3 regions of the Lysinibacillus sp. NPDC058147 genome follow, and region 1 is predicted to be linked to each of the others. Evidence: riboswitches for the same ligand, from Rfam matches in the RefSeq annotation. Region 1 holds a riboswitch; each other region holds the start of a gene.
What was found. Region 1 has a riboswitch for thiamine pyrophosphate ahead of thiW (energy coupling factor transporter S component ThiW). Riboswitches for the same ligand answer to the same signal wherever they lie in the genome.
Positions count from the first base shown of each region.

Region 1 (11,207 bases):
GCAGGTGACACAAAAATTATTATTGCCCGAGGATTGGTTAGCGAAAATCAGTCGCTTCCAAGTGGTAACGGCCTCCAAATTACGTGGGCAGCACAAGGGCTCGCACCGTTCGCAGCGCTTCGGGGCATCGCTCGATTTCTCAGATTTTCGTGAATATCACTTAGGTGATGATGTACGTCAGGTGGATTGGAACGTCTTTGCAAGAACTGATAAATACTTCATTAAACGTTTTTTAGATGAACAAGAGATGCGAGTACACATTTTGCTAGATACAACGAAATCGATGGGCGATCAAGCGAAATGGACTTTTGCCCGGCAAATTGTTGCCTCACTTGGTCTAATGGTGCTCGGTCGAGATGATCGCTTATCATTTTCTTTTCTACAGGATGAGGTGAAGCCACCGTTTCGTCGTAAAGGTGCTATGTATCGTCGCGCTTTTTTACAGGTGGTCACAGAAATTGAGCAAGCAACTTATACAAATAGCTTCGCACAAGGGGCTTTCAAAGCATTGCCTAAGGATAGTACCGTACTATTTATTGTCACAGATGGACTTGAGCCAATTGAGGAATGGGAGCAACTTTTAAAAAGGCTACCACGATTTGCAGGGGATGTCCGTATTTTGCAAATAGTTACGCAAGAAGAACTAGCACCAGAATATACGGGCGATGTACGCTTGCTCGATCGTGAAACGGGCAGAGATGTGAATGTTACGATGTCTTCTAAAGTCCTAGACACATATATGGCAAGACGGTTATTACATGAAGAGGAATTTGAGGCAATTTGTCGGCACTTCGGTGTTCGACAATTACAGCTGAAGGTAGAGGATGGATTACAGCATGCCATCTTTCAACAATTATTAAAAGCACATTGGATTAGGTGAGGTGAGCCGTATTGGGCTTTAGTCAATTACTTTTTAGCTGGACGGTCATCATCCCGGTCATTGTCCTTCTATATTATTTCTTTCGAAAAAAATATACCGATCAAACTGTATCCTCCACACTTTTCTGGTCGGAAATTATGCAAGAAACACGTGTGTCACCATACTTAAAACATTTACAAAAAAATGCTCTGCTTTATTTACAACTACTTGCTCTTCTTTTACTCGTATTGGCATTAATGAATCCTTATATTAAAAAGTCAACGATCGTTGGTGCGCAGACGATTTTCATAGTAGACACGTCAGCAACAATGTTAGCAGGGAAAGAGCAGTCAACATTTGATACACATAAAAAAGAAATGCTGTCATTGGTCAATGAGCTTGATGGAAGACCCGTGACACTCATTACAACAGGTAATACGCCAAAAGCTATATTGCAGCAGGAAACAAATACTAAAGATATTGAAAAAGCCATTCAACAGTTACAAGTAACATATGAGACCGCTCAAATGAATAAGTCTCTAGATGTGGCACAGGCTTTTGTCGGTAATACACCAACATCTATTTATGTCTTTACAGATGCGCTCGATAAAAAGCAATTACCGATGGAAAAAGATACGGTGAAGTGGATCGTAAAAGGGTCTGCAAAGGATTTAACAAACATCGCAATTACACGTTTTGCTGCTACTACAGATGGACGATCTGCTATGGCACTTGTACAGTTACAAAATGATACGGACAAAGAGCAAAATGTAAAACTTTCTATAGAAAATGTTAAGGGTAAGGAGATCGTTACGGAAAGTGTTGCATTACCCCAAAATGAAGCCGTAACGAAAACATTTAAAGACCTACCGTTAGAAGATGCTATGACTGCCAAGATAGATGCCAAGGACGATTACACTGTTGATAATTCACAAACGGTATTGCTACAAACAGCTACTTCAAAAGTAATTGTCGATCAAAGTATGCATCAACTCATTCAAAAAGGTATGCAAACGATTAATAGTAGTGTGAAAATTGTTCCATCTTCACAAGTGGCTGACAATTTGGATGCCACTGTTGTGACAAATCAGACGGCACTACTCGAAAAGATGGACAAGCCAATTGTTTTATTTGGACGAGATGACGTTAAGAAGATTGAAACTATTGGAGAAATCAGTACAACAAGCGATGCATTGTTTGCATTTAGTGAGCTAAAAGATATTTACGTCAGTGCTGTTTATCCTGGATTCGACGACTATAAAACGATTGCATCAGTTGGAGACCAACCGTTTATTCAGCGTTCACCTAAAGGGGATATTGTTGTATTAGCTGATATTGAAGATACAGATTGGCCGCTACATCCTTCATTCCCATTATTTTTATGGAGTGCTGAGCAGGAGCTTTCAGAATCAATCGGTTCACTTGGTATTTTTACACCAAATGAGCAACGCGCAGTTGCTTTAACTCAGGGTGATTGGAGTATATATTCGCAGGAAGATGAGTTTTTATCGTCCATTACGAATGGCCTCCTAACAGCTCCAATGAAGCCAGGAATTTATACAGCTCGCTCAAAAGATGAAGAAAAGCGCTTTATCGTACAGCTTCAAGCACAAGAGCGTGTAATTGAAAAAGGGACAAGTTATACGCTTGGAGAGCTTCCGGACAACGGTAAGGAAGAAGTATCGAAAACATCGTTCGTACCTTGGCTTATCCTTATGATCTTAGTATTACTTGTTTTAGAGTGGGAGGTGCAACGTCGTCGTGGATTTACGAATTGATATGCCGTTAGCATTGTTGCTGTTACTTCCATTGTTTATATATTTTGTATGGACTTATTGGCGTGAGCGTCATCGACTTAAAAAAAGTCATATTGTCGTACTAGGTATTCGTATTGTGGCCATATGCTGTTTAGTTTTTGCACTTGCAGGGCCCTATATTTTATTGCCCGTAAAGGAAGAACAAGTATTATTTTTAGTTGACCGTTCTGCTTCAATGAATGGGACAGATGATAAGATGGCCAATTTTATAGCGGAAAGTTTACAATCGAAAAAAGATGAACAGCTTGCAGGGATTTATTCTTTTTCATCGACATTACAAACGGAAGCCATTTTATCGAAGACTTTAAAGGAAGTACCGAAGTTTACAACTATAAAAGCAACAGATCAAACAAATATTGAACAGAGTCTACAGCTCGCTTCAGGTATTGTAGATCCGAAAAAAGCAACACGGCTTGTGCTCTTAACGGATGGCAATGAAACAAAAGGAGATGCCTTAGAATTTGTTTCGAAGTTTAAAGGGTCAAATATTAGTATTGATGTAGTGCCATTTAACCAACCTGTAGCTAAGGATGTATCCATGAAAAGCTTTGTCACACCACAAGTTGCTTATGTAGGTGAGCAGCAGCAGTTAGTTGCTGAAATAAATGCGACTGTAGCAGAACGAGGTGAGCTATTATTATACGAAAACGATAAGCTTATTCATCGTGAAGCAGTGGATCTTGCAGAAGGGTCAAATATTTTTACATATAAACATTCAGCAACGACTGAAGGACTTGTAAAATATGAGGCACTCGTGCAGGTTGAACAGGATGCAATTTTTGAAAATAATAAATTAACAAGCGTCACGATGGTGCAAAGTGAACCACATTTACTAATTGTTAATGGCTATGATACGGCTTCACCAATTGCAGCAGCGCTTGGCAAACAATCAATTGCCTATGATGTTGTAAATGCTAACAGTCTCCCAAATGAACTTTCTAGTTATTTACAATACAATGCCATCATTTTTGATAATGTGCCTGGGCATCTAGTAGGCGAGGCAAAAATGAATGTCATTGAGCAAGCAGTGAAAAATTTCGGTGTCGGTTTTACAATGGTAGGTGGCGAAAATAGTTTTGGCTTAGGTGGCTATTTTAAAACACCAATCGAAACTTTACTACCTGTTGAAATGGAGATTAAAGGTAAGGAACAATTACCATCATTAGGGTTAGTTATCGTCCTTGACCGCTCTGGAAGTATGTCTGGAGCAAAGCTAGAGCTCGCAAAAGAGGCGGCTGCTCGTTCAGTTGAAATGCTACGAGATGAAGATACGCTTGGGTTTATTGCCTTTGATGATCGACCTTGGGAAATTATTGAGGCAGGACCACTTAGCAATAAGGAAGAAGCGGTAGATACGATTTTATCTGTAACGCCAGGTGGTGGTACCGAAATATATGGCTCACTTGCTAAAGCTTATGAAAATTTAGCTGATTTAAAGCTACAGCGAAAGCATATTATTCTATTAACTGATGGTCAGTCTCAGCCCGGTAACTATGAAGACTTAATTGCTCAAGGAAAAGAGAATGGCATTACTCTATCAACAGTTGCAATTGGTCAGGATGCAGATGCCAATTTACTTGAAGCACTTAGCGAGATGGGCAGTGGGCGTTTCTATGATGTTGTTGATGAGCAGACAATCCCTTCTATTTTATCTCGTGAAACAGCCATGATTTCACGCACATATATTGAGGATAATCCATTCTATCCAACTATATTTAATGCAGTTGGGTGGAATACATTATTTACAAATGGTGTACCTAAAATGAATGCTTATATAGGTACAACTGCAAAGCAGGGAGCTACTGTTATTGCAGAAAGTGAGAAGGAAGATCCTGTACTAGCAGAGTGGCAATATGGCCTTGGCAAAACATTTGCCTTTACGTCTGATTCGACAGGAAAATGGACAGGAGACTGGGCAAGATGGCAAAATTGGGGCACGTTTTGGCAAACGCTAATTTCAAAAATGCTACCAAGCTATAACGATGTTGCCTATGATGTACGTCTAGAATCAGACGGCTCATTTGTCATTACTGACCCAACGAATGAAGCGGCGTTCTTAGATATTGTCGCTGTCAATGAAGCAGGTGAAGAACTTGAAACACAGCTTGAAACAATTTCAGCATCACAAGTTCGGGCAGTCGTACAAGCAGAACCGGGACTCATTTTCTTCCGCATTGCCGATGAACAACAGGCCATTTACCAGGCAGGCTTAAGTGTACCTTATAGTGCAGAGTATGAATTACGACTAGTGAATGATAAGTTAGTCAAAGAGCTAACAAAGCAAACAGGCGGCTCCGTGTTGAAAGAACCGAGCGAAGTGTTTCGTGAATTTACTAAAAAAGGTGCGGAACGTCAAAATATTGCAACATGGCTTTTATTAGCGGGGATGTTACTATTCTTCATTGATATTACCATTAGACGCTTTGGTTGGAGCTTCTTAACTAGGCCGAAGAAAAAAGAGCAGCTTGTCGAGGATAAACCAATACAGGCAGAGGACACAAATGTTGCCCAGCTATTAAAGGGCATGAAAAAACGATCTTAACAGATAAAACGATGGTGCATAAAGATGTGCCATCGTTTTTTGTCATTTTAACAACTGAGTTGGGGAATTTTTCATGAAAAGTAAAATTCGGGTTGTAAAGAATATAAATACATGCAATAATAGATAATAGTAATAAAATATTACTATCACTATTTAGTACTATAAATTTTGGAGGATTGGACATGACCAATATAATGAATTCTTTTGGTTTTCTAAGTTTTAAATTAGCAGAGGCTTTAGAGGAAAATCTCGAGAAGTATATTAGCGAAAAATTTCAAATGAAATCCAGAGAAGTCGGGATCATGATTGCTGTAAAAGAAAAAAAACTAAGTCAAATTCAAATAGGGCAGATTTTAAAGTTAGATAAAAATAGTGTCCGCTTTTTTATCGATGGTCTGGAAGAAAGAAATTATGTTTATAGGGAGAAAAATCCAGAGAATAGAAGAGAGAATTTAATATGCCTTACGGAACAGGGGAATAATTTGGCAGAAGAATTATTGAAGACCCTTTCGATTTCTGAAAATGAAGTTTTAAATGTACTTTCATTGGAAGAAAAAGAGCAATTGAAAAGCATTTTGACAAAAGTATATGAAAATCGTAAATAGGGTTATTAATAAAAAAGAAAGAGAGTGATGACAGATGAAAGCAGTAGAGGTTATGAAGGAGTATTTGAAAAGAGCGCAAGAAGAGGGTCAGGATTTATCTGACATGTATGCGGATCATGGAGAATTAAAAAATTTTAAAGGTGAAATTTTTAAAGGAAGAAAAGAACTACAAAACTTTTACATGTCACCGATGCCGAAAGGATTTAAGTTAACTATCCAAAATATTGAAGGCGATGAAATAGAATGTGTTGCTATCATTTCGACTACTTGGGATGGTTTGCCAAAACCAGTGATTTTAGAAGAAAAATTGATTCTTGAAAATGGAAAAATAAAATTGTTTACGATGTTCCCTAAATAAAAGGAGAGCTCTTCCTATGACTGAAAGAGACACAAAATATTGGATAGGCGTGGCATCTCTCAATCATGTGCAAAAAGGGGTTGAGGGAGGATTCAGCCAGCTATGCCACGGCAAAGAAAGACCTTTGAAACGAATGACAAAAGGAGATTGGATTATTTATTATTCTCCTAAAAAAAGTCTAGATGGTAATGATCCTGTACGAGCATTTACTGCAATTGGAAGAGTAAAAGACGAGCAAATATACGAGTTCCAAATGGCAGAAAATTTTATTCCTTTTCGAAGAGATATAGACTTTTATAAAGATGCAAAAGCTGTGCCAATAAAAAAGATCTTAGATTACTTAGAATTTGTAGAAGACAAATCGAAATATGGCTATAAATTCAGATTCGGTCATTTTGAAATAAGCAAAAAAGACTTTTTATTAATTGCTCATGAAATGGGATTACCATTGAAGTATGGGTGAATTAGGTTGGAACAAAAAACGTTACTTTCTTAATTAATGAAAGTAACGTTTTTCAAATGCTGTAAATCAAGCTATTTAAGCATAGCGCTAAGGTTAGTTACAAATGCTGTTTTACGCAAATTGCTGGCAACAACAATGCCTAAGATAGCACCAATAGTACTTGAGGTTAAGAAGGCTGGCATGAAAAATAAAGCAGCAACAGATGTCCCCATTAATAAATGTGCGTAAGGTACTGCAATAAGTGAGGCAATGATACCTGTACCAAACATTTCACCGACACCTGCTAACCACATTTTGCCGCTATATTTATAGGCAAGAGCTGCACATAAAGCACCAATAACACTGCCAGGTATAGCTAATAATGAGCCTGTGCCTGTTAAAATACGAATAATGGCTGTGACAAAGGCGATCATAACAGTAGGCACTGGTCCAAGAATGATAGCACCGATAACATTAATGGCATGCTGGACAGGGTAGGCACGCGCAATTCCCGTTGGTATTGAAACGAAGGTAGAACCTGCTACGGCAATTGCTACTAACAAGGCCATGATTGTTAATTTTCGAATTGACATAATTTCCACTCCTTTGAAATGTGAATTTAATAGTTATCGCTGGTAGACTAGGGTTCCACCGCTTAAAGTAAGAGAATCGCCGCTAAACTGGGGAGTTCCGCCGCTAAAAGTGAGAGAACCGCCGCTAAACTGGGGAGTTCCGCCGCTAAAAGTGAGAGAACCGCCGCTAAACTGGGGAGTTCCGCCGCCAAAAGTGAGAGAATCGCCGCTAAACTGGGGGAGTTCCGCCGCTAAAGCGTAAAAAAAGCCGCTTCCTAAAAACAATAGGAAGCGGCCCTGCATTTACATAACAAAAAGCAAGTGTCGCCACTTCCCTCCGCTAGTGTGAACTAGATCAGGTTCAAAGGGTCTGTATATGACCATATACGTCTCAGCCTTTTAAAGACTCCCCTAGTGGTAATTAAATTAACTTCTTTCAGCAGTAGTCTTCCACCTTTATAGGTGGTGAGATGAATGCTGGTTTTAAGTTGCTTTTCAGCAGGTATCCATACATCCGCTGAAATAAGTAAAGCCTCCGGCGGATGTCACGGATTTTGAAAGGAATGAATTGTGCGGGCACAATTCAAAATCCGGACGCAATTACGCCAAGGCGAAATTGATTTGTTGTTTTTCTCATAAATAATGTAGCATACTACTAAAATTAGTCAATAACTTTTCAGACTAATTTGTATCAGGATGCATAAGATGTGGTGCTTTTTTCATTGTCCAAATAAGGGCAAGGAAGAAGCAAGCCATTAAAATAATAGACCCGAAAATATAAGGACTGTTCATATTCCAATCGAATAATACACCTGCTAAAGCTGGACCAATCATATTACCAAGACTCATATACGCATTATTTAGACCAGCTGCATAGCCTTGCTCATTTTCAGCAAGCTTTGATATCAGTGTGTTGACAGCTGGGCGAATCAATGTCGTAGCTGTAGAGAAGATTGTCGCTACAATTAAAATAAGTGCAAAGCCAGATGCGAATAATATTAAGAAAATCGAAACGGCTGCAATAAATAAATTGACTAACACTACTTTCATTTCGCCGAAGCGATTAAACAGTGGTGTAATAACAAACATCTGTACAACAACACCAAAAGCGCCACCCATAACTAATATAATGGCGATATCAGTAGGGGTGTAATTAAACTTTTCTGTAACAAATAATGATAATGTTGTTTGGAAGTTAGCAATCCCGAAAGAGAATACAAGCATGATAATTAGCATGACAAAATAAGGCATACGGACTGAACGTGCCATCTGCTTTGCAAGATTATCCTGCTTCTGCGCTTTTTTCGCAGTGTTCGGTTTTGTAGCAGGTAATAAAAAGAACGATAGAATAGCCGCTAAGATAGCTGCACATCCAGCAGTATAAAATGGAAAATGCAAACTAACTTTTGAGAGGAATCCACCGATACCTGGTCCAATCATAAAACCAAAGGACATTGCTGCCCCTAGCATACCCATACCTTTTCCTCGTTCCTCATACGTTGTGACGTCAGCCACAAAAGCCATTATAGGAGGAGCTACAAATGCAGAACCAAGACCACCTAAAAAGCGTGCCAAGAAGAGCATCCACACATCTGTAGAAAGCCCGAAACCAATTTGTGCAAGTCCTGTTACGATAAGACCGAAAATAATGAGATTTTTTCGACCGTATTGATCCGATAGATTCCCAGCGATAGGAGAAAATACGAATTGTGCAAAGGCGAACGTTGCAATCAACATACCAAGTACTTGTCCTGCAGCACCAAATAGTTTTAAATAATCAGGCATGACAGGAATAATAATTCCGATACTCCCCATTGCGATAAACATATTAAACATTAAAATATACAAAGCCGCCTTGTTAGACTTCTGCAGGGTCATCGAATACCCCTTTCTTTATTCAAATATACTACAGTCTACCACAAGGCTTGTACGTTTACTATTGACTATAAGTCTGAGATTTACTAGTAAAGTTATGTGGGTACTTTTGTTAAGTTTTTCAACAGAAGTTTAACTTCAGTTAAACGAAAAAAAGCTGTTCTCAACGTTTGTAACGTGAGAACAGCTTCAAATCGGTTAAAATAGTTTATCGAATACTCATTTTAAATTCTAAAAACAGCTCATTGTATTTGCCTAAGTAATCAGGACCTAGGTTTTTATAAACTTCTAATGTTTTACGTTGTTCTTCAGAAGGATAGAAGCGCTTATCAGATACAACTTCTTTATCCATTAACTTCATCGCTGCAATATTAGGAGTAGAATAGCCTACATAGTCAGCGTTTTTAGCACCCGATTCAGCTTTCAACATAAAATTAATGAAGGCATGTGCACCATCAATATTTTTTGATGTTTTTGGGATAACCATATTGTCAAACCATAAGTTAGAGCCTTCTTTTGGTACAGCAAAGTCTAAATCTTCATTTTCTGACAACATGTCTGCTGCTTGCCCAGACCAAGTGAGTGCCACAGCAGCTTCATTATTAACCATCAGTGGTGTAATTTCATCCCCGATAACGGCTTTAACATTTGGCGCCAAAGTGATTAGTTTATCAGTAGCTTTACGTAGCTCCTGGTTATTTAAAGAGTTAAGTGAGTAGCCAAGACTGTTTAAGCCCATACCAATTACCTCACGTGCACCGTCTACTAAAAAGACTTTACGCTTTAATGAAGGATCCCATAAGTCCTTCCAAGATGAGAAGTCTAGATTTCCTACGAGCTTTGGATTATAGACAATACCGACTGTTCCCCAGAAATATGGGACAGAATATTTATTGTCGTTATCAAATGGTAAATCTAAAAAATAAGGGTCAATATTTTTAAAATTAGGGATTTTCGTTTTATCTAAAGGAATAAGTAAGTTCTCTTCCTTCATTTTTTCAATCATATATTCAGAAGGTACTGCGATATCGTAAGCTGTACCACCTTGTTGAATTTTTGTCATCATTGCTTCATTTGAATCGAACGTTTCATAGATGACGTGAATGCCTGTTTCTTTCTCAAATTGCTTCAGCAAATCCGGGTCAATATATTCCCCCCAGTTAAAGATGGTTAACGTATCTTTACCACTTTTCCCCCCGCCGGCACTTAGGGTGTCAGCAGCATAGAACAAAAGGGCGGAAACGACAAGGATTGCGACTGTTGCTTGAATTAATTGCTTCATTGAGTTCCCCCCGTTCTTTTACTAGCACGGCTTGTAATGAAGTAATAGCCAACTACGACGATAACCGTAACAAAGAATACTAAACCAGAAATAGCGTTAACCGTTAAAGAAATACCGGCACGTGCCATCGAGTAAATCTCAACAGATAGTGTACTGAAGCCGTTACCTGTCACGAAAAACGTTACCGCAAAATCATCTAGAGAGTACGTTAAGGCAAGGAAGAACCCTGCAAAAATACCAGGTTGAATATACGGTAAAATAACACGCATCATGACATCTTTTTTCGTTGCGCCTAAATCTAATGCAGCATCGATTAATGATTTATTCATTTCTAATAGTTTCGGTAAAACCATTAGTACAACAATTGGGACACTGAACGCTACATGTGCTATTAACACAGAAGTAAAGCCTAATTTAATACCAATCATTGTGAATAAAATTAAAAAGCTTGCGCCAATAATGACATCCGGACTCACAATTAACACATTGTTTAAGGAAAGTAGTGTATTGCGCATTTTTGAATCTTTAACAGTGACAATACCAATAGCACCTAGTGTCCCGATGATTGTAGAAATCAATGCAGAAAGTAATGCCACGATGACTGTGTTGATTAGAATTACGAGTAGACGTGAATCCTCAAACACAGCTTTATAATGTTCTAACGTAAAGGACTCAAAATTATTCATCGATCCGCCACTATTGAACGAATAGAATACTAAATAGAAGATAGGTGCATACAAAACGATAAAAACAATCGCTAAATACACTCTTGCTGTAGCAGATAGTTTTTTCATCGTACGCGACCTCCTTTATCCTTTTTCTGTCCTGTAATTAACATAATGATGACCATAAATA
Region 1 is NZ_JBHVUJ010000003.1:501,518-512,724, reverse strand. Features, by position in the region: gene ACFVT8_RS11975 (AAA family ATPase) at 1-8, shown strand, start outside; gene ACFVT8_RS11970 (DUF58 domain-containing protein) at 5-880, shown strand; gene ACFVT8_RS11965 (vWA domain-containing protein) at 892-2,637, shown strand; gene ACFVT8_RS11960 (VWA domain-containing protein) at 2,621-5,218, shown strand; gene ACFVT8_RS11955 (MarR family winged helix-turn-helix transcriptional regulator) at 5,401-5,823, shown strand; gene ACFVT8_RS11950 (hypothetical protein) at 5,858-6,181, shown strand; gene ACFVT8_RS11945 (EVE domain-containing protein) at 6,198-6,644, shown strand; gene thiW (energy coupling factor transporter S component ThiW) at 6,716-7,216, opposite strand; TPP riboswitch at 7,511-7,618, opposite strand; gene ACFVT8_RS11935 (MFS transporter) at 7,877-9,073, opposite strand; gene ACFVT8_RS11930 (ABC transporter substrate-binding protein) at 9,279-10,352, opposite strand; gene ACFVT8_RS11925 (ABC transporter permease) at 10,349-11,146, opposite strand; gene ACFVT8_RS11920 (ABC transporter permease) at 11,143-11,207, opposite strand, start outside.

Region 2 (11,207 bases), on a different contig from region 1:
TAAATACGCGCTGTTAACGCAGTGACCACGAATGTTACAACGAGCGACACCCAGAAAAACGCATTCCAATGCTGCATAATATCTAGCGTACTCGCAATAACGACCATAAACGTTGCAGATACCGTCGAGAAACCTGTTGCAATAATAGCGGCTTCCTTCGCTGTATAGCGACCTTCCATATAAACACGGTTCGTTAAAAGTAAGCCAACCGAATAACTTCCGACAAATGAGGCAACCGCATCCACCGCTGAACGTCCAGGTGTTTTAAAAATAGGCTTCATAAACGGCTGTGTTAAAACACCGATATATTCAAGCAATCCATAGCTTACTAGAAGTGCTAAAAATAAAGATCCAATCGGGATTAGTATCCCTACTGGCTTAATAAGCTTCTCCAGTAAATACGGACCGATACTTTCATTTGCCAGCCATGCAGGTGCTATATTAAAAATTAATAAAATCCCAGCAACCATACCGCCCACTTTAAAAATTGACAATACAATATTGACGATCGACTTATTCCACTTCTTCGTAAGGAATGGATGAAGCGCTCCACCTACAAGCATTATGAGTACATAGGCAGTTACAAGTAGTGGTGCTTCGGTGCGAATAAAATTCACAATGTGATCAATTAAAATTGTATTCTTACCCTGCCATTCAAACGATATGAAGAAACTGAATATTCCGACCAAGCTGCACGCAATCATCTTCATAGCTGAGGAGACTCGGAATTGCGAGTCTTGCCTCAGCTCTTGTTGTTGAAATTCCATTCTATTCCCCCTCGACCGTTAATTAGAATTCCCTGTCAATCCGGACAAAATGAAAGATTTGTTGGATTTCTTATAGGAAGCTATCGCCTAAAGGTTTACACATACTCATTCAATAGAACATCACTCGTTAATAAATACTTTGCAAGCGCTTCAATTTCATCGCCAATTGGTTGATCTGCTAACAGTGGTGGGCAATATTCACGCACTTTTTCTAAAAACTTTCGTGTTGTTGGAGATAACTTCTCTTCTGCCTTATCCAAATGAATAGCCTGCGATGCACAAATCATTTCTATTGCAATGACATGGGCTGCATTGTGTACAATTTGACGTACTTGGCGGGCTGATGTTGTACCCATGCTCACATGGTCCTCTTGGTTACCTGAAGTCGGTATAGAATCCACGCTTGAAGGATGTGCTAATACTTTGTTTTCAGATACGATAGAGGCTGCTGTATATTGAGCAATCATTAGTCCACATTCAATACCAGGATTTGTTGCTAAAAATGGTGGCAAACCTTCATTAAGTTGGGGATTAACCATGCGTTCTGTACGACGCTCTGAAATATTAGCCCACTCACTTACACCGACTTTTAAAAAGTCCATGGCTAATGCGATTGGTTGACCGTGGAAATGCCCACCAGACAATACTTCACCATTTTCTAAAACAATCGGATTATCTGTCGTTGCATTCATTTCAGTTTGTACGCGGTCCTGAGCGTAGAAAAATGACTGCCATGAAGCACCATGTACTTGCGGAATGCAACGTAGTGAATAGGCATCTTGCATACGGATTTCACCTTGCTTTGTCACACGTTTACTTCCATCTAGCCACTTACGGATTCGTCCACCAACAAGCTCTAATTCCGGGTGTGGTCTTACCGCTAAAAGTGCTGGATCAAATGCGGAAGTAATCCCCTTAAGTGCCTCAAGCGTTAAACTTGCTGCCATATCTGCCGCTAATCCAATTCGCTCTGCCTCGTTCACCGTTAAAACTCCGATACCCGTCATTGCTTGTGTACCATTTACAAGCGCTAGCCCTTCCTTAGCTTGTAGTCGGACAGGCGTTAACCCAGCTTGCTGTAGCGCCGCACTACCGCTCATAATCTCTCCATTAAACTCCGCCTTACCTTCGCCTACTAGCACTAAAGCCAAATGTGATAACGGCGCTAAATCCCCACTTGCTCCAACTGAACCTTGAGAAGGCACAATCGGATGTACTCCTTTATTAATAAAATCCAATAGCAGCTGTACTGTTTCCAGACGAATACCTGAAAAACCACGAGCTAAAGCATTTGCACGTAAAACCATCATGGCACGTACAACATCTGTTGGAAACGGTGCACCAACACCAGTTGCATCTGAGCGCAATAAATTTAACTGTAAAAGCTCAATGTCTTCCTCTTCAATCTTTATATTACTTAGCTTTCCAAAGCCTGTATTCACACCATATATCGTTTGCCCCTCAGCTAAACGCTTTTCAATTCGGTCCCTACTTAAACGTATACGCTCCACACTGTCTAGAGAAAGCTCTACCGTGGCACGACCTTCTACAATTTCCCCTATTTGCTGTCTTGTTAATGTCTGACCATCAAGCTCGATAATAGACTTCATAATGACATCCCCCTGTTTCCTTAGAGCTATGTAAAAATGCTTTTAATCAATCTCGCTATTGCTATAAAAGATAAATAACAATAACACTAACTACATTGTACTAACTACCTTTTTCAGAAAATAGGGAATTTTAAAAGAGAAAACATGAATTATTTCAGAATTTTTGTTATTTTAATAATATAATAGTATTTTTTTACGAAACTAGATAATTATAAGGGGGTTCGAGTTTTGAAATTGTTATTAATTGACAGGGATTCCACTGATCTTTCAGGGATTCGTTGGTTTTTACATACATATTTCCCTGGGGATGTAACTATAGAAATAAGTACAACTATTAATGATGCCCTTCAAAGTATCCAGCAATTCGAGCCTGAGGTGATACTACTAAATATTGACCTATTCTCGAATAATCGTTTAACTGCACTTTATCGTGTTTTACAAAAACATTCAGGGACTATTTTAGCTATGACGACAGAGCCACTGTTTAAAAATGCATTAAAAGCAATCGATTTACAGGTCGCACATCTCTTCGTTAAACCAATTGATTTAGAAGTATTAAAGCAAAAGCTCACTGCCATTTCCCTTCGGACACCAAAGGTAGAAGCAGTGTATCAAGAAGCTACAGATGAATCCTTTTACTATCAACTATTTTTAGATAATAAAACAAGTTCCCTTGAGACAAATATACATTTCACAATGATCGAGCCTGAGCATGCCGAAATGTTTAATAAACTATACAACTGGCTTCAGCAAACTCCTATTTATTATAGTACGAGGATTTATCCTTTATCAGAAAAAATTGTATGTTTATTCCAAACAAATGACTTAGAAAAGGATATTCGTACATTAATGAAGGAATGGCGATTAACGAATAATAGCTCTTTAAATATTGGGGTTTATGATGGGGAACCAACCACCATGAAGAATATGTATACCTTAACAAAACGTGCACTTCATCAAAGCTTTTACGAAGGCTATGGGCATATTTTTTATGCGAGCAAACAATTTGAAACACAGACCTTCGATCCATTACTAACACCTGAAGAGCAGCAATTACTAATCAGTAGTTTAGAAGACGGAAACATTGAAGCCGTCAAAGCATTTTTATATCGACTATCTAATGAGGGGATTTATTACAAGCAAGATGACTTACGTATTCATCTAACAAGTGTTTTGGCGCAAATTCGACGCTTTATGCTGAAGTATAAATTACATGAGAAAGCTACAATTGAGCAAAATTACCGTCAGCTTTTTCATTTAATTATTGAGCATCCTATATTTTATACCATTCTAAATGGCATCATATCATTTACACAAAGGCTGATTGAATTAGCTAATGAGGCACGAATAGAAAAACGGGCTGACTATGTAGAACTGGCCATAGAAATTATCGACCAACAATTTCAGGATAGTGGGTTATCTTTACCTTACGTTGCCCATAAACTAGGGATTAGCCCCAATTATTTAAGTACGATTTTTTCTAAGAAGCAAGGTCTGCCATTTAAACGCTACCTACAACAAGTCCGAATTCAAAATGCTACAAAGATGCTTGTAGAAACAGATTTTGCTATTAGTGAAGTTGCTTATTTAAATGGTTTCGATGATTCAAATTACTTCATTAAAATTTTTAAACAGCACATCGGAATTACTCCCCATCGTTATCGTAAAACGTAAAAATGTAACACAAGGGTGATTTCTGTTCCAACTGAGCGCTTGTGCGAAATCGTAGCGGATAAAGGCATTATCTTCACAGTATTTCAGGATACCTGATCTACAAGAAGTAACAAACCTTCACCATGTTATTTTCAATTATTATATTTTATTTTCAATAAGAATAAATGAATTAAAGATTTCATTTATTTTTAAGTTATCTATTATTTATAACTCATTTTTAAATAATTCTCGAAAATGTTTAAAAAAACTAAATTTGTGGTAAAGGATATTCATAACATCTTTCAATCTAGCATATATTTATAGTTTATATCTTTATGTAAAAATTCTTTAACAATAATTATTATAATTTACTAGCAATTCTAGTTTGTGTTTGTTATAGTTATTGATGAAGAGTTTGACTCACAATTTTTCTTTAGGAGGTAAACTAATATGACAAACAAAAATGATCGTAGCCGTCGATTTACAACAGCAGGTGGCGCTCCAGTAGTAAGCAACCACGATTCAATGTCAGCAGGTCCTCGTGGTCCTCTATTACTTCAGGATGTATGGCTAGTTGAGAAATTAGCGAACTTCAACCGTGAAGTTATTCCTGAACGTCGTATGCACGCTAAAGGTTCAGGTGCATTCGGTACTTTCACTGTAACGCATGATATTACTAAATATACAAAAGCAAAAATCTTCTCAGAGATTGGGAAAAAGACTGAAATGTTTGCACGCTTCTCTACAGTTGCAGGTGAGCGTGGCGCAGCAGATGCTGAGCGCGATATTCGTGGCTTTGCACTTAAATTCTATACAGAAGAGGGTAACTGGGATTTAGTTGGTAACAACACACCTGTATTCTTCTTCCGTGATCCTTTACACTTTACAGATTTAAACCACGTGGTAAAACGCGATCCACGTACAAATATGAAAAACGCTAATTCAAACTGGGATTTCTGGACTTCATTACCAGAGGCACTTCACCAAGTAACAATCGTTATGTCTGATCGTGGTATTCCGGCTGGATACCGCAATATGCACGGTTTCGGTTCTCACACATATAGCTTTATTAATGAAGAAAATGAGCGCGTATGGGTTAAATTCCACTTTACTACAGAGCAAGGCATTAAAAACTTAACTGGTGCCGAGGCTGCTGAAGTGATCAGTAATGACCGTGAATCTTCACAACGCGATCTATATGAAGCAATTGAAAATAGCGATTTCCCAAAATGGAAAATGTATATTCAAGTAATGACAGAGGAACAAGCTCGCGAATTACCCTATAACCCATTTGATTTAACGAAAGTATGGTATAAAAAAGACTTCCCATTAATTCCTGTGGGTGAATTCGAGTTAAATAAAAACGCGGACAACTACTTTGCGGAAGTTGAACAAGCTGCATTTGCACCATCAAATATTATCCCTGGCATTAGCTTCTCGCCAGACAAAATGTTACAAGCTCGTATCTTTGCGTATGCAGATGCACAACGCTACCGTTTAGGTGTGAACCACTACATGCTTCCTGTAAACGCACCAAAATGTCCATTCCGTACGTTCCACCGTGACGGTGCTATGCGTTTCGATGGCAATCTTGGTTCAACTTTAGGCTATGAACCAAATAGCTATGGTGAATGGGAGCATAATTTAGACTACAAAGAGCCTGAATTACGTATTGACGGTAATGCTGGTATCCACGACTTCCGTGAAGACGACAACAACTACTTCGAGCAGCCAGGTAAATTATTCCGCCTAATGACTGCCGAAGAGCAACAACGCCTATTCGAAAATACTGCGAATGATATGGCGTCAGTGGAAGAGTTCATCAAACGTCGCCATATCCTGCACTGCTATTTAGCTGATCCAGCATATGGTGAAGGTGTAGCAAAAGCTATGGGTCTTTCATTAGAAGGCATGGATCTTTCAAACCCGTACGTAAAACAACCAACTAACGTCTAACTTATTTTAGACGCAATTATGCCGAGGCATAATTGATTTTCCACTATTATTGATATCCGAATCCAACTTTTTACTCCATGTGAAGGGAACTTCACATGGAGTTTTTTTATCTTAATGACCAAAAAGGCTTGTGTCTGATAAACACAAGCCCGCTCTAATAATTATCGATAAAGTTGACTGCCTGCCTTTTTAAATTCCTCGGCTTTCTCCTGCATACCTTTGTGGATTGCTTCAGTCGTATTTAAGTCTTGATCTTTTGCATAATTACGAATATCCTGTGAGATTCTCATACTACAAAACTTAGGTCCACACATTGAACAGAAGTGCGCAGTTTTCGCTCCTTCTGCAGGCAACGTTTCATCGTGGTATTCGACTGCACGCTCTGGATCAAGCGATAGGTTGAATTGATCGCGCCAGCGGAATTCAAAGCGTGCCTTAGATAGTGCATCGTCGCGCTGCTGTGCTCCCGGATGCCCTTTCGCTAAATCTGCAGCGTGTGCAGCAATTTTATACGTAATAACCCCTACACGAACATCCTCACGATTTGGTAAACCGAGATGCTCTTTAGGCGTCACATAACATAGCATTGCTGTACCATACCAACCGATCATCGCAGCACCGATGGCCGATGTAATATGGTCGTAGCCAGGCGCGATATCTGTTGTTAGCGGCCCTAAAGTATAGAAAGGCGCTTCCTTACACACCTCTAACTGCTTATCCATATTTTCTTTAATAAGATGCATTGGTACATGACCTGGTCCTTCCACCATCACCTGTACATCATGCTTCCAGGCGATTTGCGTTAACTCCCCTAGCGTTTCTAGCTCCGCAAACTGAGCCTCATCATTTGCATCTGCAATAGAACCTGGACGTAAACCATCACCTAAAGAGAAGGCAACATCATAGGTTTTCATAATTTCGCAGATTTCTTCAAAATGAGTATATAAGAAGCTCTCTTGATGGTGATATAAACACCACTGCGCCATAATTGAGCCTCCTCGAGACACTATGCCTGTTACACGATTAGCCGTTAATGGTACATAGCGTAGCAATACCCCTGCATGAATCGTGAAGTAATCAACACCTTGCTCAGCCTGTTCAATTAATGTATCACGATACACCTCCCACGTTAAATCCTCTGCCACACCATTTACTTTTTCTAGCGCTTGATAAATCGGCACTGTCCCCACTGGCACCGCAGCGTTACGGATAATCCATTCACGTGTCGTATGAATATGCTTACCAGTAGATAAATCCATAATGTTATCAGCACCCCAACGTGTAGCCCACGTCATTTTTTCTACCTCTTCTGCAATAGAGGATGATACCGCTGAATTTCCAATATTAGCGTTAATTTTCACGTGGAAGTTACGTCCAATAATCATCGGCTCAGCCTCAGGGTGATTAATATTAGATGGCAAAATAGCACGTCCTGCCGCGATCTCTGAGCGCACAAATTCCGGGTCCATATTTTCGCGTATTGCTACAAATTCCATTTCTGGAGTAATAATTCCCTTTCGTGCATAGTGAAGCTGTGTTACATTTTTACCTTTCTTCGCACGCAAAGGCTTTCTAGATAAATCCGGAAAAACATTTTCATTCATTCGCGGATCATCAGCTTTGCGGAATCCATTATCTTCTGGCTTGATAGTACGACCTTCGTACTCTTCAACATCACCTCGTTCTTTGATCCATTCACTACATAAAACTGGCAATCCTTTCGTAATATCCACCTTATATGCAGGATCAGTGTACGGGCCACTCGTATCATAAACACGTACTGGTGCATTTTCCTCTTCACCAAAGCTTCCTGTCGTTGGACTTAGAGCAATTTCACGCATTGGCACTAAAATATCTGGTCGAGATCCTTCTACGTAAACTTTTTTACTTCCTTCAAAACTTGACATAATCGTAATATTCTTGTCGCTAACTGTTGTCATAAACTACTTCGCTCCCTTTTACTTTTATACAAGGACCGAATCTAGCTCACCCAACAAAAATCAATTTCGCCTTGGCGTAATTGCGTTCGGATTTTGAATTGTGCCCGCACAATTCATTCCTTTTAAAATCCGTGACATCCGCCGGAGGCTTGTCTTCATTCAGCAGGCGTTTGGGCACCTACTAGTTAGGAAGCTTAACCGCATACATCTCATCACCTGCAAAGATAGGAGTCTTCTGCTGAATGAAGACAAAAAACCGAATCCAAAAAATTTTTTGGATCCGGCTAAGAATGTAAAGGTTTAGTTATTGCAAATAACAAAGAGTGCAATAAAGGTTAACTTTCCCACGCTGGTATGAGCCAGATCAGGTCCAAAGGGTCAAGAAACCTCTATGCGTTTCCCTCTCAGCCTGACTCATCAGACTCCCCTAGTTAATGCTATTAAGTTTGATGCTAGTTTAGCAGATATTGCTAAGAGATGGAAGCTACATTTTATTATTTTTAACTTACCTCATAACGTGTGGTTGATTTCCGTTCCGGCTGGACGCTTTGTAGCTGTCGCTTTGCTTTCGCTACAGAAAACATTTGCCGCTGACGCTTCGCTTTCGCGCAGAGCAGAGCTTCCTGGGGTCGTCCGATGAGCCGCTTCACTCGCGATGCTCGCTCCAGGGTCTCGGGCCAACACGATGTTGGTCACGAAGGCGTTATCACAGGATGTGATGCTTTTAGCCTTCGTTCCTCTATTGCTGATCCCCGAGGAGTCGCCCAGCCTCCACCCCAATCAACTTATATCTTGTTTTAAGAAATATAAATCCCTAGCTTTTAATCAGAAGAAAAGCTACCAACCTCTGAAAAGCTTTCCACCCTATCTTTTATTCTGAATAGCACCAAACTGTTAGGTAAACAACAGTTCTGCTACATAAATCACAATCGTCACTGTAATGCAGCTCACAATCGTTGAAAATAATACTGTTTGTGCAGCTGTTGCCGATTCTACGTCATATTCTAATGCTAGACTAGAACTATTTCGTGATGTCGGGAACGAACTAGCTATAAAAAGTGACTGTGCTACGACACCGTCAAGGCCAAGCACATAAATGATCAGCAATGCTACGGCTGGTCCTATGACTAGTCGTGTAAAACAGCTAATGAATACCATCTTATTGAACATGGATTTAATTTCAAGCTGTGATAGTTGTGCCCCTAAAGTTATTAATGCTACAGCGATAAAGCCATCTGCCACATGGTCTATCGGAATTCTTACAAACTGCGGAATAGCGATATTAAAATAGTTCATTGCTACACCAATAATAAGTGCATGAATAATAGGCATTTTGAGGAAGTCTTTCACAATAGACATGCCCGATTTTGCTGAAGAAATTAAATTGTACAAGCCGTAAGTATAGGTCGTCATATTTTGAAATATTACGAGAATAACCTGAATTGCTACTCCAATCGGCTGGGTCACGAAAATCATTTGTGCAACCGGAATACCATAGTTACCCGAATTAATTAGGACAACACTATTTTTAAAAACTGCTGCCTCAGTTTTTACTAAGCCGAGTCCCTTTGCTAGAAAGTGACTAAGCACCATTTGGCTTCCGATAAAGAGTAAAATAAATAACGCAACTTCTCCAAGTACAGTCAGCTCTATACTCGTTTCATATATATTCACAAAAACAGCCGCTGGCATAAAGCAATATGTAATAAGTTGAGATAACGCCTTTAAATTAAAGCGAAATTTCTTTTGTAAAACTGCGCCGAGTACTAGAAGCACTAAAATTGGAGCTACAATTTTAAAAAAAATCATACCGAGATACATCAGAGCGTGTCCCCTTTCCTCTCCTATAGTAGTGCTGTTTTTATACTTGGTCAATGTACCTCACCGTTAACTCATAGCCCTTTACGAGATATTTTCAGCCCAATTATCTTTACCATAAATATACAAAAAAGACTACCTCATATATCGAAGCAGTCTTTCTCTGGTAGAAGTTAAACAAGCTTAAATCGATTAACGACCTCTTGTAATTCTTTTGAAATTTCGTTCATATTATTGATGGACTCTGCAACCTTTTGTAGTTCCGCTTGTTGGTCAATAGCAGATGCACTTACCTGTTCTGCAGATGCAGCAGTTTCCTCAGAAATAGCAGAAATACTTTGGATTGCCATAATCGCTTGATTTTTATGCTCTAACATATGAGAAAGTTTAGCCATTAACTCACTAATTGATGTTGCAATAGAACTAGAAAGCTCACTATTGTCTTTAAACGCAACCTCAGTGCTTTGTACTGACTGATTTTGAGCGTGTATTAAGCCCGCGTTTGAGGCAATGACAGCTACCGTTTGCTGAGAATTTTCAAGAATGCTATCTACTGTTTGCTTAATAATATCTGTTTCATTTTTGGATTGCTCTGCTAGCTTTCGTACCTCTTCAGCGACAACTGCAAAACCTTTACCATGTTCGCCAGCACGTGCAGCTTCTATGCTTGCATTTAACGCTAATAAATTTGTTTGCTCAGTAATACCCTGAATAGACGCTATAATCTGATTGATATTGGCAATATTAGAAGCCAATGACTCCATTTGTTGCTGAATACGTCCATTCATTGCATTCGTTTCTAAGTTACGTTCACGTAAACTTTCGACTTCTTTCATTCCTTCGTCTGTAGTTATTTTCGTTTTATTCGATAGCTCATCCATTTCATTCGAAAGTGTTGTAATAGCATCAATTTGATCGGATAAATCAATCATTCGATAATTGGTTTCTTCTGTATCCTCAGATTGCTTTGATGCTCCCTGCGCAATTTCATTAATAGCTACCGAGACCTCTTGACTTGAAGCAACTGCTTCATTAAACGCCTCATGAACATAATTTGATGATTGATTGAGTAATGTCGTAGCATTCAGCACGGTTTGAATGGCGCTATTCGTTTGATCTAACATATTATTATAAGCCAATGCAACAGCACCAATCTCATCAGGCTTAATATATTTCTCATCCACTTTTTGAGTTAAATCTCCACTTGCAGCCGTTTCAATAGAAGTACGTAAAAACTTTAATGGTTTCAGTAATTTATAGATAAACAGTGCACTAGCAACAGCCATTAAAACAATTATAATAATTGACGCTATGATGGTAAAAGTAAGCACATGATTATAGGTTTCTAATATTTTGGATTTTGGTAGCACTAATTGTACAGTCCATGTTTCATCAATCCCATCTAAATTCATCGGAGCAAAAACGTTAAATGAATTTTCTTTAAGCTCTTCGGAATCCAAATA
Region 2 is NZ_JBHVUJ010000010.1:10,122-21,328, forward strand. Features, by position in the region: gene ACFVT8_RS21305 (YjiH family protein) at 1-767, opposite strand, end outside; gene hutH (histidine ammonia-lyase) at 863-2,377, opposite strand; gene ACFVT8_RS21315 (helix-turn-helix domain-containing protein) at 2,606-4,051, shown strand; gene ACFVT8_RS21320 (catalase) at 4,481-5,986, shown strand; gene thiC (phosphomethylpyrimidine synthase ThiC) at 6,148-7,926, opposite strand; TPP riboswitch at 8,251-8,365, opposite strand; gene ACFVT8_RS21330 (AEC family transporter) at 8,821-9,750, opposite strand; gene ACFVT8_RS21335 (methyl-accepting chemotaxis protein) at 9,918-11,207, opposite strand, start outside.
Region 2: linked by a shared signal. The riboswitch ahead of thiC (phosphomethylpyrimidine synthase ThiC) and the one ahead of thiW (energy coupling factor transporter S component ThiW) in region 1 are both predicted to bind thiamine pyrophosphate.

Region 3 (11,207 bases), on a different contig from region 1:
GTCAAAATGATAACTTTTAATTTGTCAAACGACACTCCTACTTTTTCCATTGCCACACGTAAATCTTCAATTTGTCCAACGAACCCAGTGTCAATTAAAACAGCCATTTCTCGATCCCATAAAAGAGTTGGATGAATAATATTTCCGTGAAATTCAAGCTGGAGCATCTCTACTCCCTTAGAAATTCCCATAACTTTAGGCTCCTTTATAATTAGAATTTATTGATGTAAAAGAGTGCGTTTAGTTACAAAAGAACTTCATAAAAGTTCCTGCTGTTCTTCAAAAATCCGTTCCATTTCTGGCATAAATTTAAATTTAACAGAACAAAATCTAGCAGGTTAATTTTTAATATCCTGAAGAACAGTCCCCTTCCTCCAAAGCAGCTTCCGTAATGTTTCGAAATTGACTAAAACAGTTCCTACAATAATCGTCAAAGTTCCTACGCCTGTTAGCCAAGAAATATATTCATGATAGAAGGTAACACCTAGCATAACGGCAATTAATGGTGATATATACAGCCATGTAGAAGGAAAAACAGGATTTGTCCGTGAAACAAGCCAGTAATAAATGCTATGGCCTATCATTGAACCAAAAATAGTTAAATAAAGAAGAGAGCCAATTGAAGCAGTACTTAAAAGATAATCAAGCTGCATTTTTTCGGTAAAAAATGACAAAATGATTAATAAAATTCCACCATGCATCATTTGCGCTGCATTTAAAGCAATCGGTGATGTCGTTTTAAATTTTCGGATGACATGCTTCGAATAAATCGTTCCAGATGCGTAAAAAACTTCACCCAATATAATGGCGAAACAACCAACCATCCAGAAGTGACTAATCTCAATTGAAAAACTAGGTAAGATCAAGAACGTCACACCAATGACTCCGACGACACAACCAATGAATGATTTCCAATTTCCTTTTTGCTTCAATATAAATGTCTGAATAACAATGATTATCATTGGACCTGTAGCAGATAAGACAGCTGCAATCCCTGATGTCACATACTGTTCTGCCCAGTATAATGTGGCGAACGTCCCAAATGTTAAACCTACTCCTGTAAAAAACATCTCTTTCCGAAATAATAACCGTATTGTCGTTTTTTCTCTCCAAACCATAAAACTAAATAGCAGCAAACCAGCAATGAAAAAACGAAGTCCAGCTGATAAAAATGGAGGCACTCCTGCATCAACACCAATTTTAATCGCTAAAAATGTCGTTCCAAAAATCAAACACATAAAGAAATAATTAATAATAACCATATAAAACTCCTCCTCTTTTTCAATCATAAAAGAAAGACTATAGAACAGATTGAAAAAGATAGAACAGATTAGATTGGATCGTGTTACAATCGTCTTGAATAGGAGGAATCGATGTGAGCAAAGCGATTCAAAATGGAGATTATCTTTTTAAGAAAGTATATGATTATGTATTGCACAGAATAGAACGTAAAGAATGGAAAGAACATGAAAAGATTCCCTCCGTCCGGCAATTAGCATCTGAAATGAATGTTCATCGATTAACTGTATTAAAAGCTTATCAATTACTGAAACAGCATGACAAAGTTTATGTAAAAGATAAAGCAGGCTATTTTGTCCAATCAAAGGTGACGAAAAATCTTGAATATCTAGATCTGGACAATCCAATTGTTTCTGCATACGTACAAAAAAATCATTTATCTGAAATCCATCAATCATCTGTTTCCTATCATTTTTCTCAGGCGTTAATTGATCCAAATCTTTTGCCTAATCATTATTTTTCAGATTACGTGAAGAAAGTGTTTGACCTTTATCCAAAAGTACTTGCAACCTACTCAACTGTGCAAGGTGATTTAGAGCTACGGGAAACACTCACTCAATATTTTATCAATCAGTATAAAACTCATCTCAATGCAGATAATCTGTTAATCACTTCTGGCTCACAGCAAGCGATTCACTTAATCGCTCAAACTTTCATTAAGCCAAGAGACGTCGTTTTATTTGAACGTCCAAGCTATAGTGCTGCGATTGATATTTTTAGAACACAAGGAGCCCAGATTTTAACAGTTGATATCCATCCAGACGGGTACGATTTAAAGCAGGTTGAATTATATATGAAACAATATAAACCACGCCTTTTTTATCTCAATCCAACTTTCCATAACCCAACTGGTTATACTGTTTCAGTTGAGCAGCGCAAAAAATTAGTAGAATTAGCTGAACAATATCGATGTCTATTAATTGAGGACGATGCATATCACGACATATATTTTGATCATGCTCCACCACCACCAATTTACACATATGATACTGCTGGATCATCATTAATGAATTCACTACTAACAGTAAAATCGTTAGCTGATAATGGCTCACCACTTCTCAATCAAAAAATTTTTCTCCATTACTTTTCATCACTAAGATTACAGCAGCACGTGGAGAAAATCCGGATCGCTTTACAGATTCGAAAGGAAATCATGGAGGAAGAGCTAGCAGTAACAGATTGGAAATGGACCAGTCCAAAAGGCGGTCTTAATTTATGGGTGCAACTCCCAGATACACTTCCAACTGAATTATTATTAACCAAAAGTATCGAACAATCTATATCCTTTGTGCCAGGTCAAATTTGCGATCCATTAAAACAGCTTTCATCCTGGATACGTTTAAGCTATTCTTACGCAAATGAAAAACAACTACGGGAAGGGATAAAAAAGTTTGTTGCATTGGCACAATCTCTTTCTAAGTGATGGGAAGGGCTTGGATAAAAGGTTTGCAAAGCTATATCATGGCCTGCATTCCTATTTTAAAGTTAGTGATTAAGTTATTTTCATCAGCGATGTTTGAGGCTTTATCAGCGATTCTGGTACTTTTATCAGCGATGTTTGTACTTTTATCAGCGATTCTAGCTCTTTTATCAGCGATGTTCGACGTTTTATCAGCGATTCTGATACAAAAACACAGCTGCTCCTTAAGAACAGCTGTGTTTTTTGTTATAAATTATAAAATTTTGTCGTATTTCTTGTGATGATGCTAGCCGCTTCCTGTGTTGTAAGCCCCTTTAACGAAGCGATAACCTCTATGGAGTACTCCATCATCCAAGGCGATGTGCGTTTATTATCAAAAGGACCTTCAAACGGCCAAGGTCCATCTGTTTCTACCATCATCAGCTCGATTGGATATTTTTTGATCAGCTGTTGAATCTCAGTCTCATACGTACAATCGGGCGTTACAGAAATGAAATACCCATTAGAAATCATTCGTCCAATCACTTCCATATCGCCTTTAAACCAATGGAAATGCGCTTTCGTTACATGATGTTTTTCTAGCAAATCACAAACAATCGCCGCATCTTCATAGACAGCATGTAACACAATCGGTTTATTTAATTCCTTTGCCAAAACAATAAACCGTTCTAACAATGCCACATACGGACGCTCATCAATCTCCTTCTCCTGGCTCAAATAATAAGGCAAACCTACCTCGCCAATTGCTACCATTTCATGAGCGTGTTGTCGTATCCAATCGAATAAAGTCTCTTCCTCCACTTTACTAGGTAACGGCTGTTCTGGATGAAAGCCAAACGCTGCTTTTACTTTTGCATAGGCCTTCGACAGCTTCAGCGTCTTCTCACACGATGGAAGATTCATGCTAACTGCAATTACATGTTCAGCTTCCTCTAGTAAAGTTGGTATATCATTTTCTTTATACTGATCTAAATGAATATGTGCATCAATCAACATTCGCCTCATCCTTTTCTTCTTTTAAATACGTGAATAGCTGTTGTTTCAAGGCTGTAAATGTAGCGGAATGGCGAATTTCTTCTTGTCGAGGCCTTGCAAAAGGTACGATAATTTCTTTTTTAATCGTCGCTGGCCGTTTCGTGAGGACAATGATACGATCAGCTAAAAAGAGAGCTTCCTCGATACTATGTGTAACGAATAGTATAGATTTTCGATCTTTCTCCCATATCGATAAAAGCCACGCCTGCATTTCAAGCCTTGTAAATTCATCCAGTGCAGAAAACGGCTCATCTAAGCATAAAATGGGCTTATTACTAACGATTGCACGAATAAACGATACTCGCTGTTGCATACCACCCGATAGCTCATTGGGATACGCCTTTTCAAACGCTGCGAGCCCCACTTTCTCTAACCATTCCTTGGCTACGTTCATATTTGGTTTTCCATGAAGCTCCTCGACCATCGTGACGTTTTCAACTATCGTACGCCATGGTAATAAGCATGGCTGCTGAGGCATATAGCCGATTGTTCCTCTTTTTTGTTGGATATCAGTACCGTTTAATAGAATAGCACCCTTATCAATTGATGAAACACCACCAATTAATTGAAAGAGTGTACTTTTTCCACTGCCTGACGGACCGATAATCGCCACAAATTCGCCGTCTTTCACCTCAAAAGATAAATTACGAATAACCGGAAGAGAATCAAAGGATTTATCAATGTTTTCAATGCTTAGCATAGTGTCCTCTCCCCTTTACAACAAGTTTTTCCAAAAATTGAATAGCACTAAATAATAGTAAACTTAAAAAAATGATGGCAAAAATCGCTACAAACACACGATCCGTCCGAAATGAAGATTGTGCCAATGTCATATAGACACCAATCCCATTTTTCGCACCGAGCCATTCAGCAATGACAGCCCCCATTACGCTATAAGTTGCCGCAATTTTAATGCCTGAAAAAATTGCCGGGTACGCATAGGGCCATTCAAGCTTCCAAAATGTTTGTGCTTTCGTTGCGCCTATCATCTCAAAATAATGCTTCAGCTCAGGTGAAGTTTGACGGAAACCATCCATTGCCGAAACAACGATGGGGAAAAAACACACAAGACAAATAATAATGAGCTTTGGCAATAAACCAAAGCCAAACCAAATGATTAATAACGGTGCTAGGACGAGCACAGGAACATTTTGGGACATGATAAGAATAGGATAAAATAGCTCCCTTACAAACGTAAAACGATGCAATAGCACAGCAACCAATAGCCCACATAATATCCCGATGGCTAGACCAAGAAGTGCTAATTGCACAGTGGCTAAAACATGTGGCACAAACGTCTCATACGATTGAAAGCCTTCTTTCAAAATGGCACTTGGTGCGGGCAATAGCCAATGTGGCACGTCTGCAAAGCGGACAATTAGTTCCCATATGAATAAGAGGAAGGCGATAAAAATTATCGTCCTTCCTTGTTTAAAAGCTTGCCTCATCACTTGTATTTCTCCGTTAGTGTATCCATTGTAATACCGGATGGCTGATATAAAATTTTCACTTGTGTAATGACATTAATAGCGCCAAGCTCAATCATCTTCTCATTCATTTTTTCAATGATTTGTAGCAAAGTCGATAGCTCACCCTCCATTGTCGTTTCTAAAGGATGAACTTCATATTTCACCCCTGATGCGTCGATAACAGCAATCGCTGCATCGACAAACGGGATCACATCTTCATATTTTTCAGTTTTCGGGATAATTTGTACACTTATTAATGAGTTTGCCATACTACTTTGTCTCCTTTTTCGGTAAAAAGTCGTTTGTAAATGCTTGTTTGGCGTTAAATTCGCCCTCTAAAACTTTGTTGTTTGCCATCCATTTCGCGTAATTTTCCCAGACAGCTAGCTTTTGCTCGCCCCATTGTGCAGCGTCGTCTTGATACTTATCCGCTAGCCATTCCTGACTTTTATGCACAAGTTTTTTATCTAAATCAGGTACCGCTTCTAGTAAAATATCAGCTGCTTCATTTGGATGTTTTATCGCATATTCATAGCCCTTTGCTGCAGCAGCGACAAATGCTTTTACTGTCTCTGGGTCATTCTTAATCATTTTTTCGTTTGTAGCTAGTACTGGTGTGTAATAATCTAACTGATCACTATAATCTGTTAAATATAGCATGTTCAGTTTTTCGCCACGTAGTTCTGCTTCGATACCTGTCCATGCATAATAAATCCACGCAAAATCAATATCTTTTTTCATCATTGTGAAGAAATCTATGTCGCCAGCATTGATTATATCTAACTTATTAATATCCGCATTTTCTGTTTGCATAAGTGATTGTAGTACAGCCTTTTCAAGCGGTGCACCCCAGCCTCCATATGTTTTGCCTTCAAAATCTTTTGGTGATGTGATGCCTTTTGATGCAATGGATGCAAAGCCAGAAGTATTATGCTGAATAATCGCCGCAATCGATACTAAAGGTACATCCTGCACACGTGCCTGTGTAATCCCTTCCTGATAACTTACGCCAAACTGAGCCTTGCCAGACGCCACAAGCTGATCTGCACTCGCTTCGCCGGGTAATAAAATATCAACATCTAAGCCCTGTTCCTTAAAGTAGCCAAGTTTTTTCGCTACATATAATCCTGTATGATTCGTGTTAGGTGTCCAATCAAGAACGACCGATACTTTTTTTAATCCTTTTGCATCCTTTTTAGCCTCTTTTTCGCTACAGCCCACTAATGTTAAAAGCGCAGCCATCAGGATTAATAACCATTTTTTCATGCTGAATCCTCCAAGTAAGTAGTGTGAAAGTGTTCATGAATGATGAATGTGTTTACCTTCTTTCAGCGAATGTCTTAGTAGCGAAAGTGAAACATTAGCTACTAATGTCTTTTGTACCAAAAGCTTAGAGATTGTACAGAAGTCTACCACCTCTATAGGTAATGATATAAATGCTGATTTAAGCTACTTTCCATCGTTTGTACATATAACCGCTGAAAGAAGGTAAAGCCTCCGGCGGTTGTCACGGAATCGGAAAGGAGTGCTTTGTGCAAGCACAAAGCCGATTCCGGACGCAATTATGCCGAGGCATAATTGATCAGAAGAAAGCGTATTCATGGCCTGTTTATACTAGTTTTGTGCATGCAACAAAAGTCTGAAAACATAAAAAACGCCTAGGATTCCTCCCAGACGTTTGTAATCAATATCAAAAACTTTTACTTTTTGAATAGATGTTCCCTACGCTGGTACGAGCCAAATCAGGTTCAAAGGGTCAGCGTCTATCGGACACAATCTCAGCTGGCAATACCAGCCCCCCTACATTCTTTCCATATGAACTTTTCGTGATTATTATACCCATATCTAGCCGGAAATGACAAGGGCCTGTTTATCGATAGCGCCGAATTACCATAAAAATTACATCAACATCCCTAAATATTAACATTATCATTTAGAGCCTAAAAATAAATAACTTTATTGTCACTTACCCCTTCTCTTGATTTTAAAAAAGCCCAGCTCTCAAAGGAGCATGGGCTAATAATGTTATTTCTCTTCTTTTTTAACAGCGAAGACATGTGAAATGGCACCGTCTGTAGCTATATCTACTTTAAAGGAGCCATTAGAATGGCGATCTGCTCGAGTTAACGCTTGTACATCTAGGATCTCTTGCACACCTTTTTCCGTTTCAATCATTAGCTGTTCTTCATCAGTTACCTTGACTACAGCCACGATACGATGTGGGTTCGCTTTTAATTCCGTTAACACTTTTAAGCCGCGTTTTGCACGACTCGTCATCTCTACCTCGGCTACATTCATTTTCTTCACTGCACCGCGATGCGTCACAATCGCTACATATGCGGTGTCTTTTGGCGGTAAAACATTAACGCCGACTAATGCTTCTCCGTCTTTCAGCGTAATCCCTTTGACACCGCCTGTTTTTACACCCGTTACTGGTAATTCCTCCATTGGGAAACGAATAGCATAGGCAGTATCTGTCGTTAACATTAATTCTGCCTCGTCCGTCACAAAACCTGCAAAAATCATTTCATCGCCTGACTTGACATTCATCGTTTTGATTGGCTTCGAATAGCGTGTAACAGCATAATCAGCAACCGGTGAACGTTTAATTTGTCCATCTTTCGTAGCCGTTAAAATATACGTATTGGCCTGTTCGAATGTCTCAAAACCATATACAGCAATAATAGATTCATCTTCTCCGGTAGGCACAATACTTGAAATATGCTGACCAAGATCCTTCCAACGAATATCAGGTAGTTCATGGACAGGCTGATAAATATAATTGCCTCGATTTGTGAACAGTAATAGATGATGCTGCGTATTTAAGTTTGCTTCATATAACAAATAATCGGAATCCTTCATCGCAAAATCCTGACCATTCGAAGCTGCATGTGAACGTGTAGATGTACGCTTAATATAGCCATCTTTTGTGACTGTCACTACGACCTCTTCACTTGGCACAAGGACATCTAACGTAATTTTGATTTCTTCAATTTCTTGTTCGATTTTTGAACGACGTGGCTCTGCAAAGCGCTTTTTAATGTCAAGTAGTTCTTGTTTAATAACACGAACAAGCTTTGCTTCACTATTAAGAATACCTTCAAGCTTAGCAATCAATTTATTTAACTCTTCCTGTTCAGCACGTAATTCCGTAATATCAGTATTTGTTAAACGGTATAATTGCAAGCTAACGATTGCCTCTGATTGCACTTCTGTAAAGTCAAACTTCACTTGTAAATTCGTTTTCGCATCTCGTTTATCATTAGAAGAACGAATCGTTGCAATGACTTCATCTAAAATGGATAGTGCCTTAATCAAGCCATCCACAATATGCGAACGATCTTTAGCCTTTTGCAAATCATAAATAGAGCGGTTCGTCACGACTTCTTTTTGATGGGCAATATAAGAATCCAGTAACAATGGCAATGTCATCATTGTCGGACGACGATTGTGGATCGCAATCATATTAAAATTATAAGCTACTTGTAAATCAGTTGTTTTGAACAAGTAGTTTAATATTCCTTGTCCAGGAACCTCTTTTTTCAGTTCAATAACAACACGTAGGCCTGTACGATCCGATTCATCGCGAATTTCTGCAATTCCTTCAAGTCGTTTATCCACACGTTGCTCATCAATTTTCTTCACAAGATTTGCTTTATTGACGTCATACGGTAATTCCGTAATAACGATTTGCTCTTTGCCGCCTTTAATTGGCTCAACGACTGCTTGAGCACGTACGATGATTTTACCGCGTCCTGTTTCGTATGCTTTTTTAATGCCATCGACACCTTGAATGATACCACCTGTTGGGAAATCCGGCCCTTTTATAACGGTCATTAATTCATCAACAGTCGTATTTGGATTATCTAAGCGCATAAGAACACCGTCTAGCACCTCATCGAGTGCGTGAGGAGGGATGTCCGTTGCATAGCCGGCCGAAATACCCGTTGAGCCGTTGACTAGTAAGTTCGGGAAACGAGCCGGTAAAACCGTTGGCTCCATATCCTGATCATCGAAGTTTGGTATAAATTCAACGGTTTTCTTGCCAATATCACGTAGCATCTCTGCTGCAATAGCAGAAAGTCTTGCCTCTGTATAACGCATCGCTGCTGGTGGGTCACCATCGACAGATCCGTTATTCCCATGCATTTCAATGAGCATATGACGCGCCTTCCAATCCTGACTCATACGCACCATTGCTTCATATACTGAGCTGTCACCGTGTGGATGATAGTTACCGATAACATTACCGACAGTTTTTGCTGATTTACGGAATGGTTTATCGTTCGTATTGCCCTCTGTAAACATCGCATATAAAATACGTCGTTGTACAGGCTTAAGACCGTCACGTGCATCAGGCAACGCGCGGTCTTGAATAATATATTTACTATAGCGACCAAAGCGGTCACCCATTACTTCTTCTAAAGGTAAATCTTGAAACTTTTCCGTACTACTCATGCTTGGTCCTCCTCTTGTTGGATGAATTCATTTTCTAAAATATTTGAATCATCCTCCATGCCGAAGTCTACATTGGCTTCGATCCATTTACGGCGTGGCTCTACTTTATCGCCCATTAATGTTGTCACACGTCTTTCAGCACGTGCACCATCCTCAATCGTAACACGGATTAAAGTACGCGTTTCAGGGTTCATGGTCGTATCCCACAACTGGTCGGCATTCATCTCACCAAGACCTTTATAGCGCTGCAATATGTAACCCTTACCAACTTTTTTAATGGCCTTTTGTAAATCATTTTCAGTCCAAGCATATTCAATCACTTCTTTTTTACCAGTACCCTTTGATACTTTATAAAGAGGTGGTAATGCGATAAATACCTTTCCAGCTTCAATCAATGGTCGCATATAACGATAGAAAAACGTTAATAGCAACACTTGAATATGCGCTCCGTCAGTATCAGCATCGGTCATAATAACGACTTTGTCATACGATGAATCCTCGACAGAGAAATCTGTACCGACACCAGCACCAATTGCATGTATAATCGTTGAAATTTCCTCGTTTTTCATAATATCCTGAAGCTTTGCTTTTTCCGTATTTATGACTTTACCACGCAATGGTAAAATCGCTTGGAACGTACGGTCTCGTCCTTGTTTTGCAGAGCCTCCTGCAGAATCACCTTCGACTAAATACAGTTCATTTTTCGCCGCATTTCGAGATTGTGCAGGTGTTAATTTCCCAGAAAGGATCGTACTACCTTTTTTGCTCTTTTTACCGTTTCGTGCATCTTCACGTGCCTTACGAGCCGCTTCACGTACTTGCTGCGCACGAATAGCTTTACGCACTAAAGATGCAGACAATTCAGCATTTTCTTCAAGCACATATAAAATTTGCTCCGAGACAACACTATCCACTGCCGAGCGTGCCTCACTCGTACCAAGCTTACCTTTCGTTTGACCCTCGAATTGTAGTAAATGCTCTGGTATGCGAACAGAAACAATCGCCGCTAAGCCTTCTCGAATGTCTGTCCCTTCAAGATTTTTATCTTTATCTTTTAACAGACCAATTTTTCGTGCATATTCATTGAACACACGTGTTAATGCTGCTTTGGCACCAGTTTCATGAGTACCACCATCTCGTGTACGTACATTGTTTACAAATGAAAGGATTGTTTCTGAGTAGCCATCGTTGTATTGGAAGGCGAATTCTACTTCGATCTCGTCTTGAATCCCTTCTACATACTTTACTGGATGCAGTACATCTTTCTCCTCATTCAAATACGCAACGAAAGCTTCAATTCCGTTCTCATAAAAGAAAACATCACCTTTGCCTTCCTCGCGTTCATCGATTAACTCAATTTTTAAGCCTTTTAATAAAAATGCTGACTCACGTAAACGTTCTGCAAGCGTATCATAATTGTATTTTGTAACAGAGAAAATCGTGTCATCTGGCAGGAAGTGAACAAGCGTTCCTGTCTGTTTTGTTTGTCCAATTTCTTCTAATGTCGTCACAGGATGGCCACCGTT
Region 3 is NZ_JBHVUJ010000002.1:216,292-227,498, reverse strand. Features, by position in the region: gene ACFVT8_RS06495 (MBL fold metallo-hydrolase) at 1-191, opposite strand, end outside; gene ACFVT8_RS06490 (DMT family transporter) at 339-1,262, opposite strand; gene ACFVT8_RS06485 (aminotransferase-like domain-containing protein) at 1,376-2,722, shown strand; gene ACFVT8_RS06480 (TatD family hydrolase) at 2,966-3,715, opposite strand; gene ACFVT8_RS06475 (ABC transporter ATP-binding protein) at 3,705-4,454, opposite strand; gene ACFVT8_RS06470 (ABC transporter permease) at 4,441-5,202, opposite strand; gene ACFVT8_RS06465 (thiamine-binding protein) at 5,202-5,492, opposite strand; gene ACFVT8_RS06460 (ABC transporter substrate-binding protein) at 5,494-6,489, opposite strand; TPP riboswitch at 6,926-7,035, opposite strand; gene parC (DNA topoisomerase IV subunit A) at 7,249-9,681, opposite strand; gene parE (DNA topoisomerase IV subunit B) at 9,678-11,207, opposite strand, start outside.
Region 3: linked by a shared signal. The riboswitch ahead of ACFVT8_RS06460 (ABC transporter substrate-binding protein) and the one ahead of thiW (energy coupling factor transporter S component ThiW) in region 1 are both predicted to bind thiamine pyrophosphate.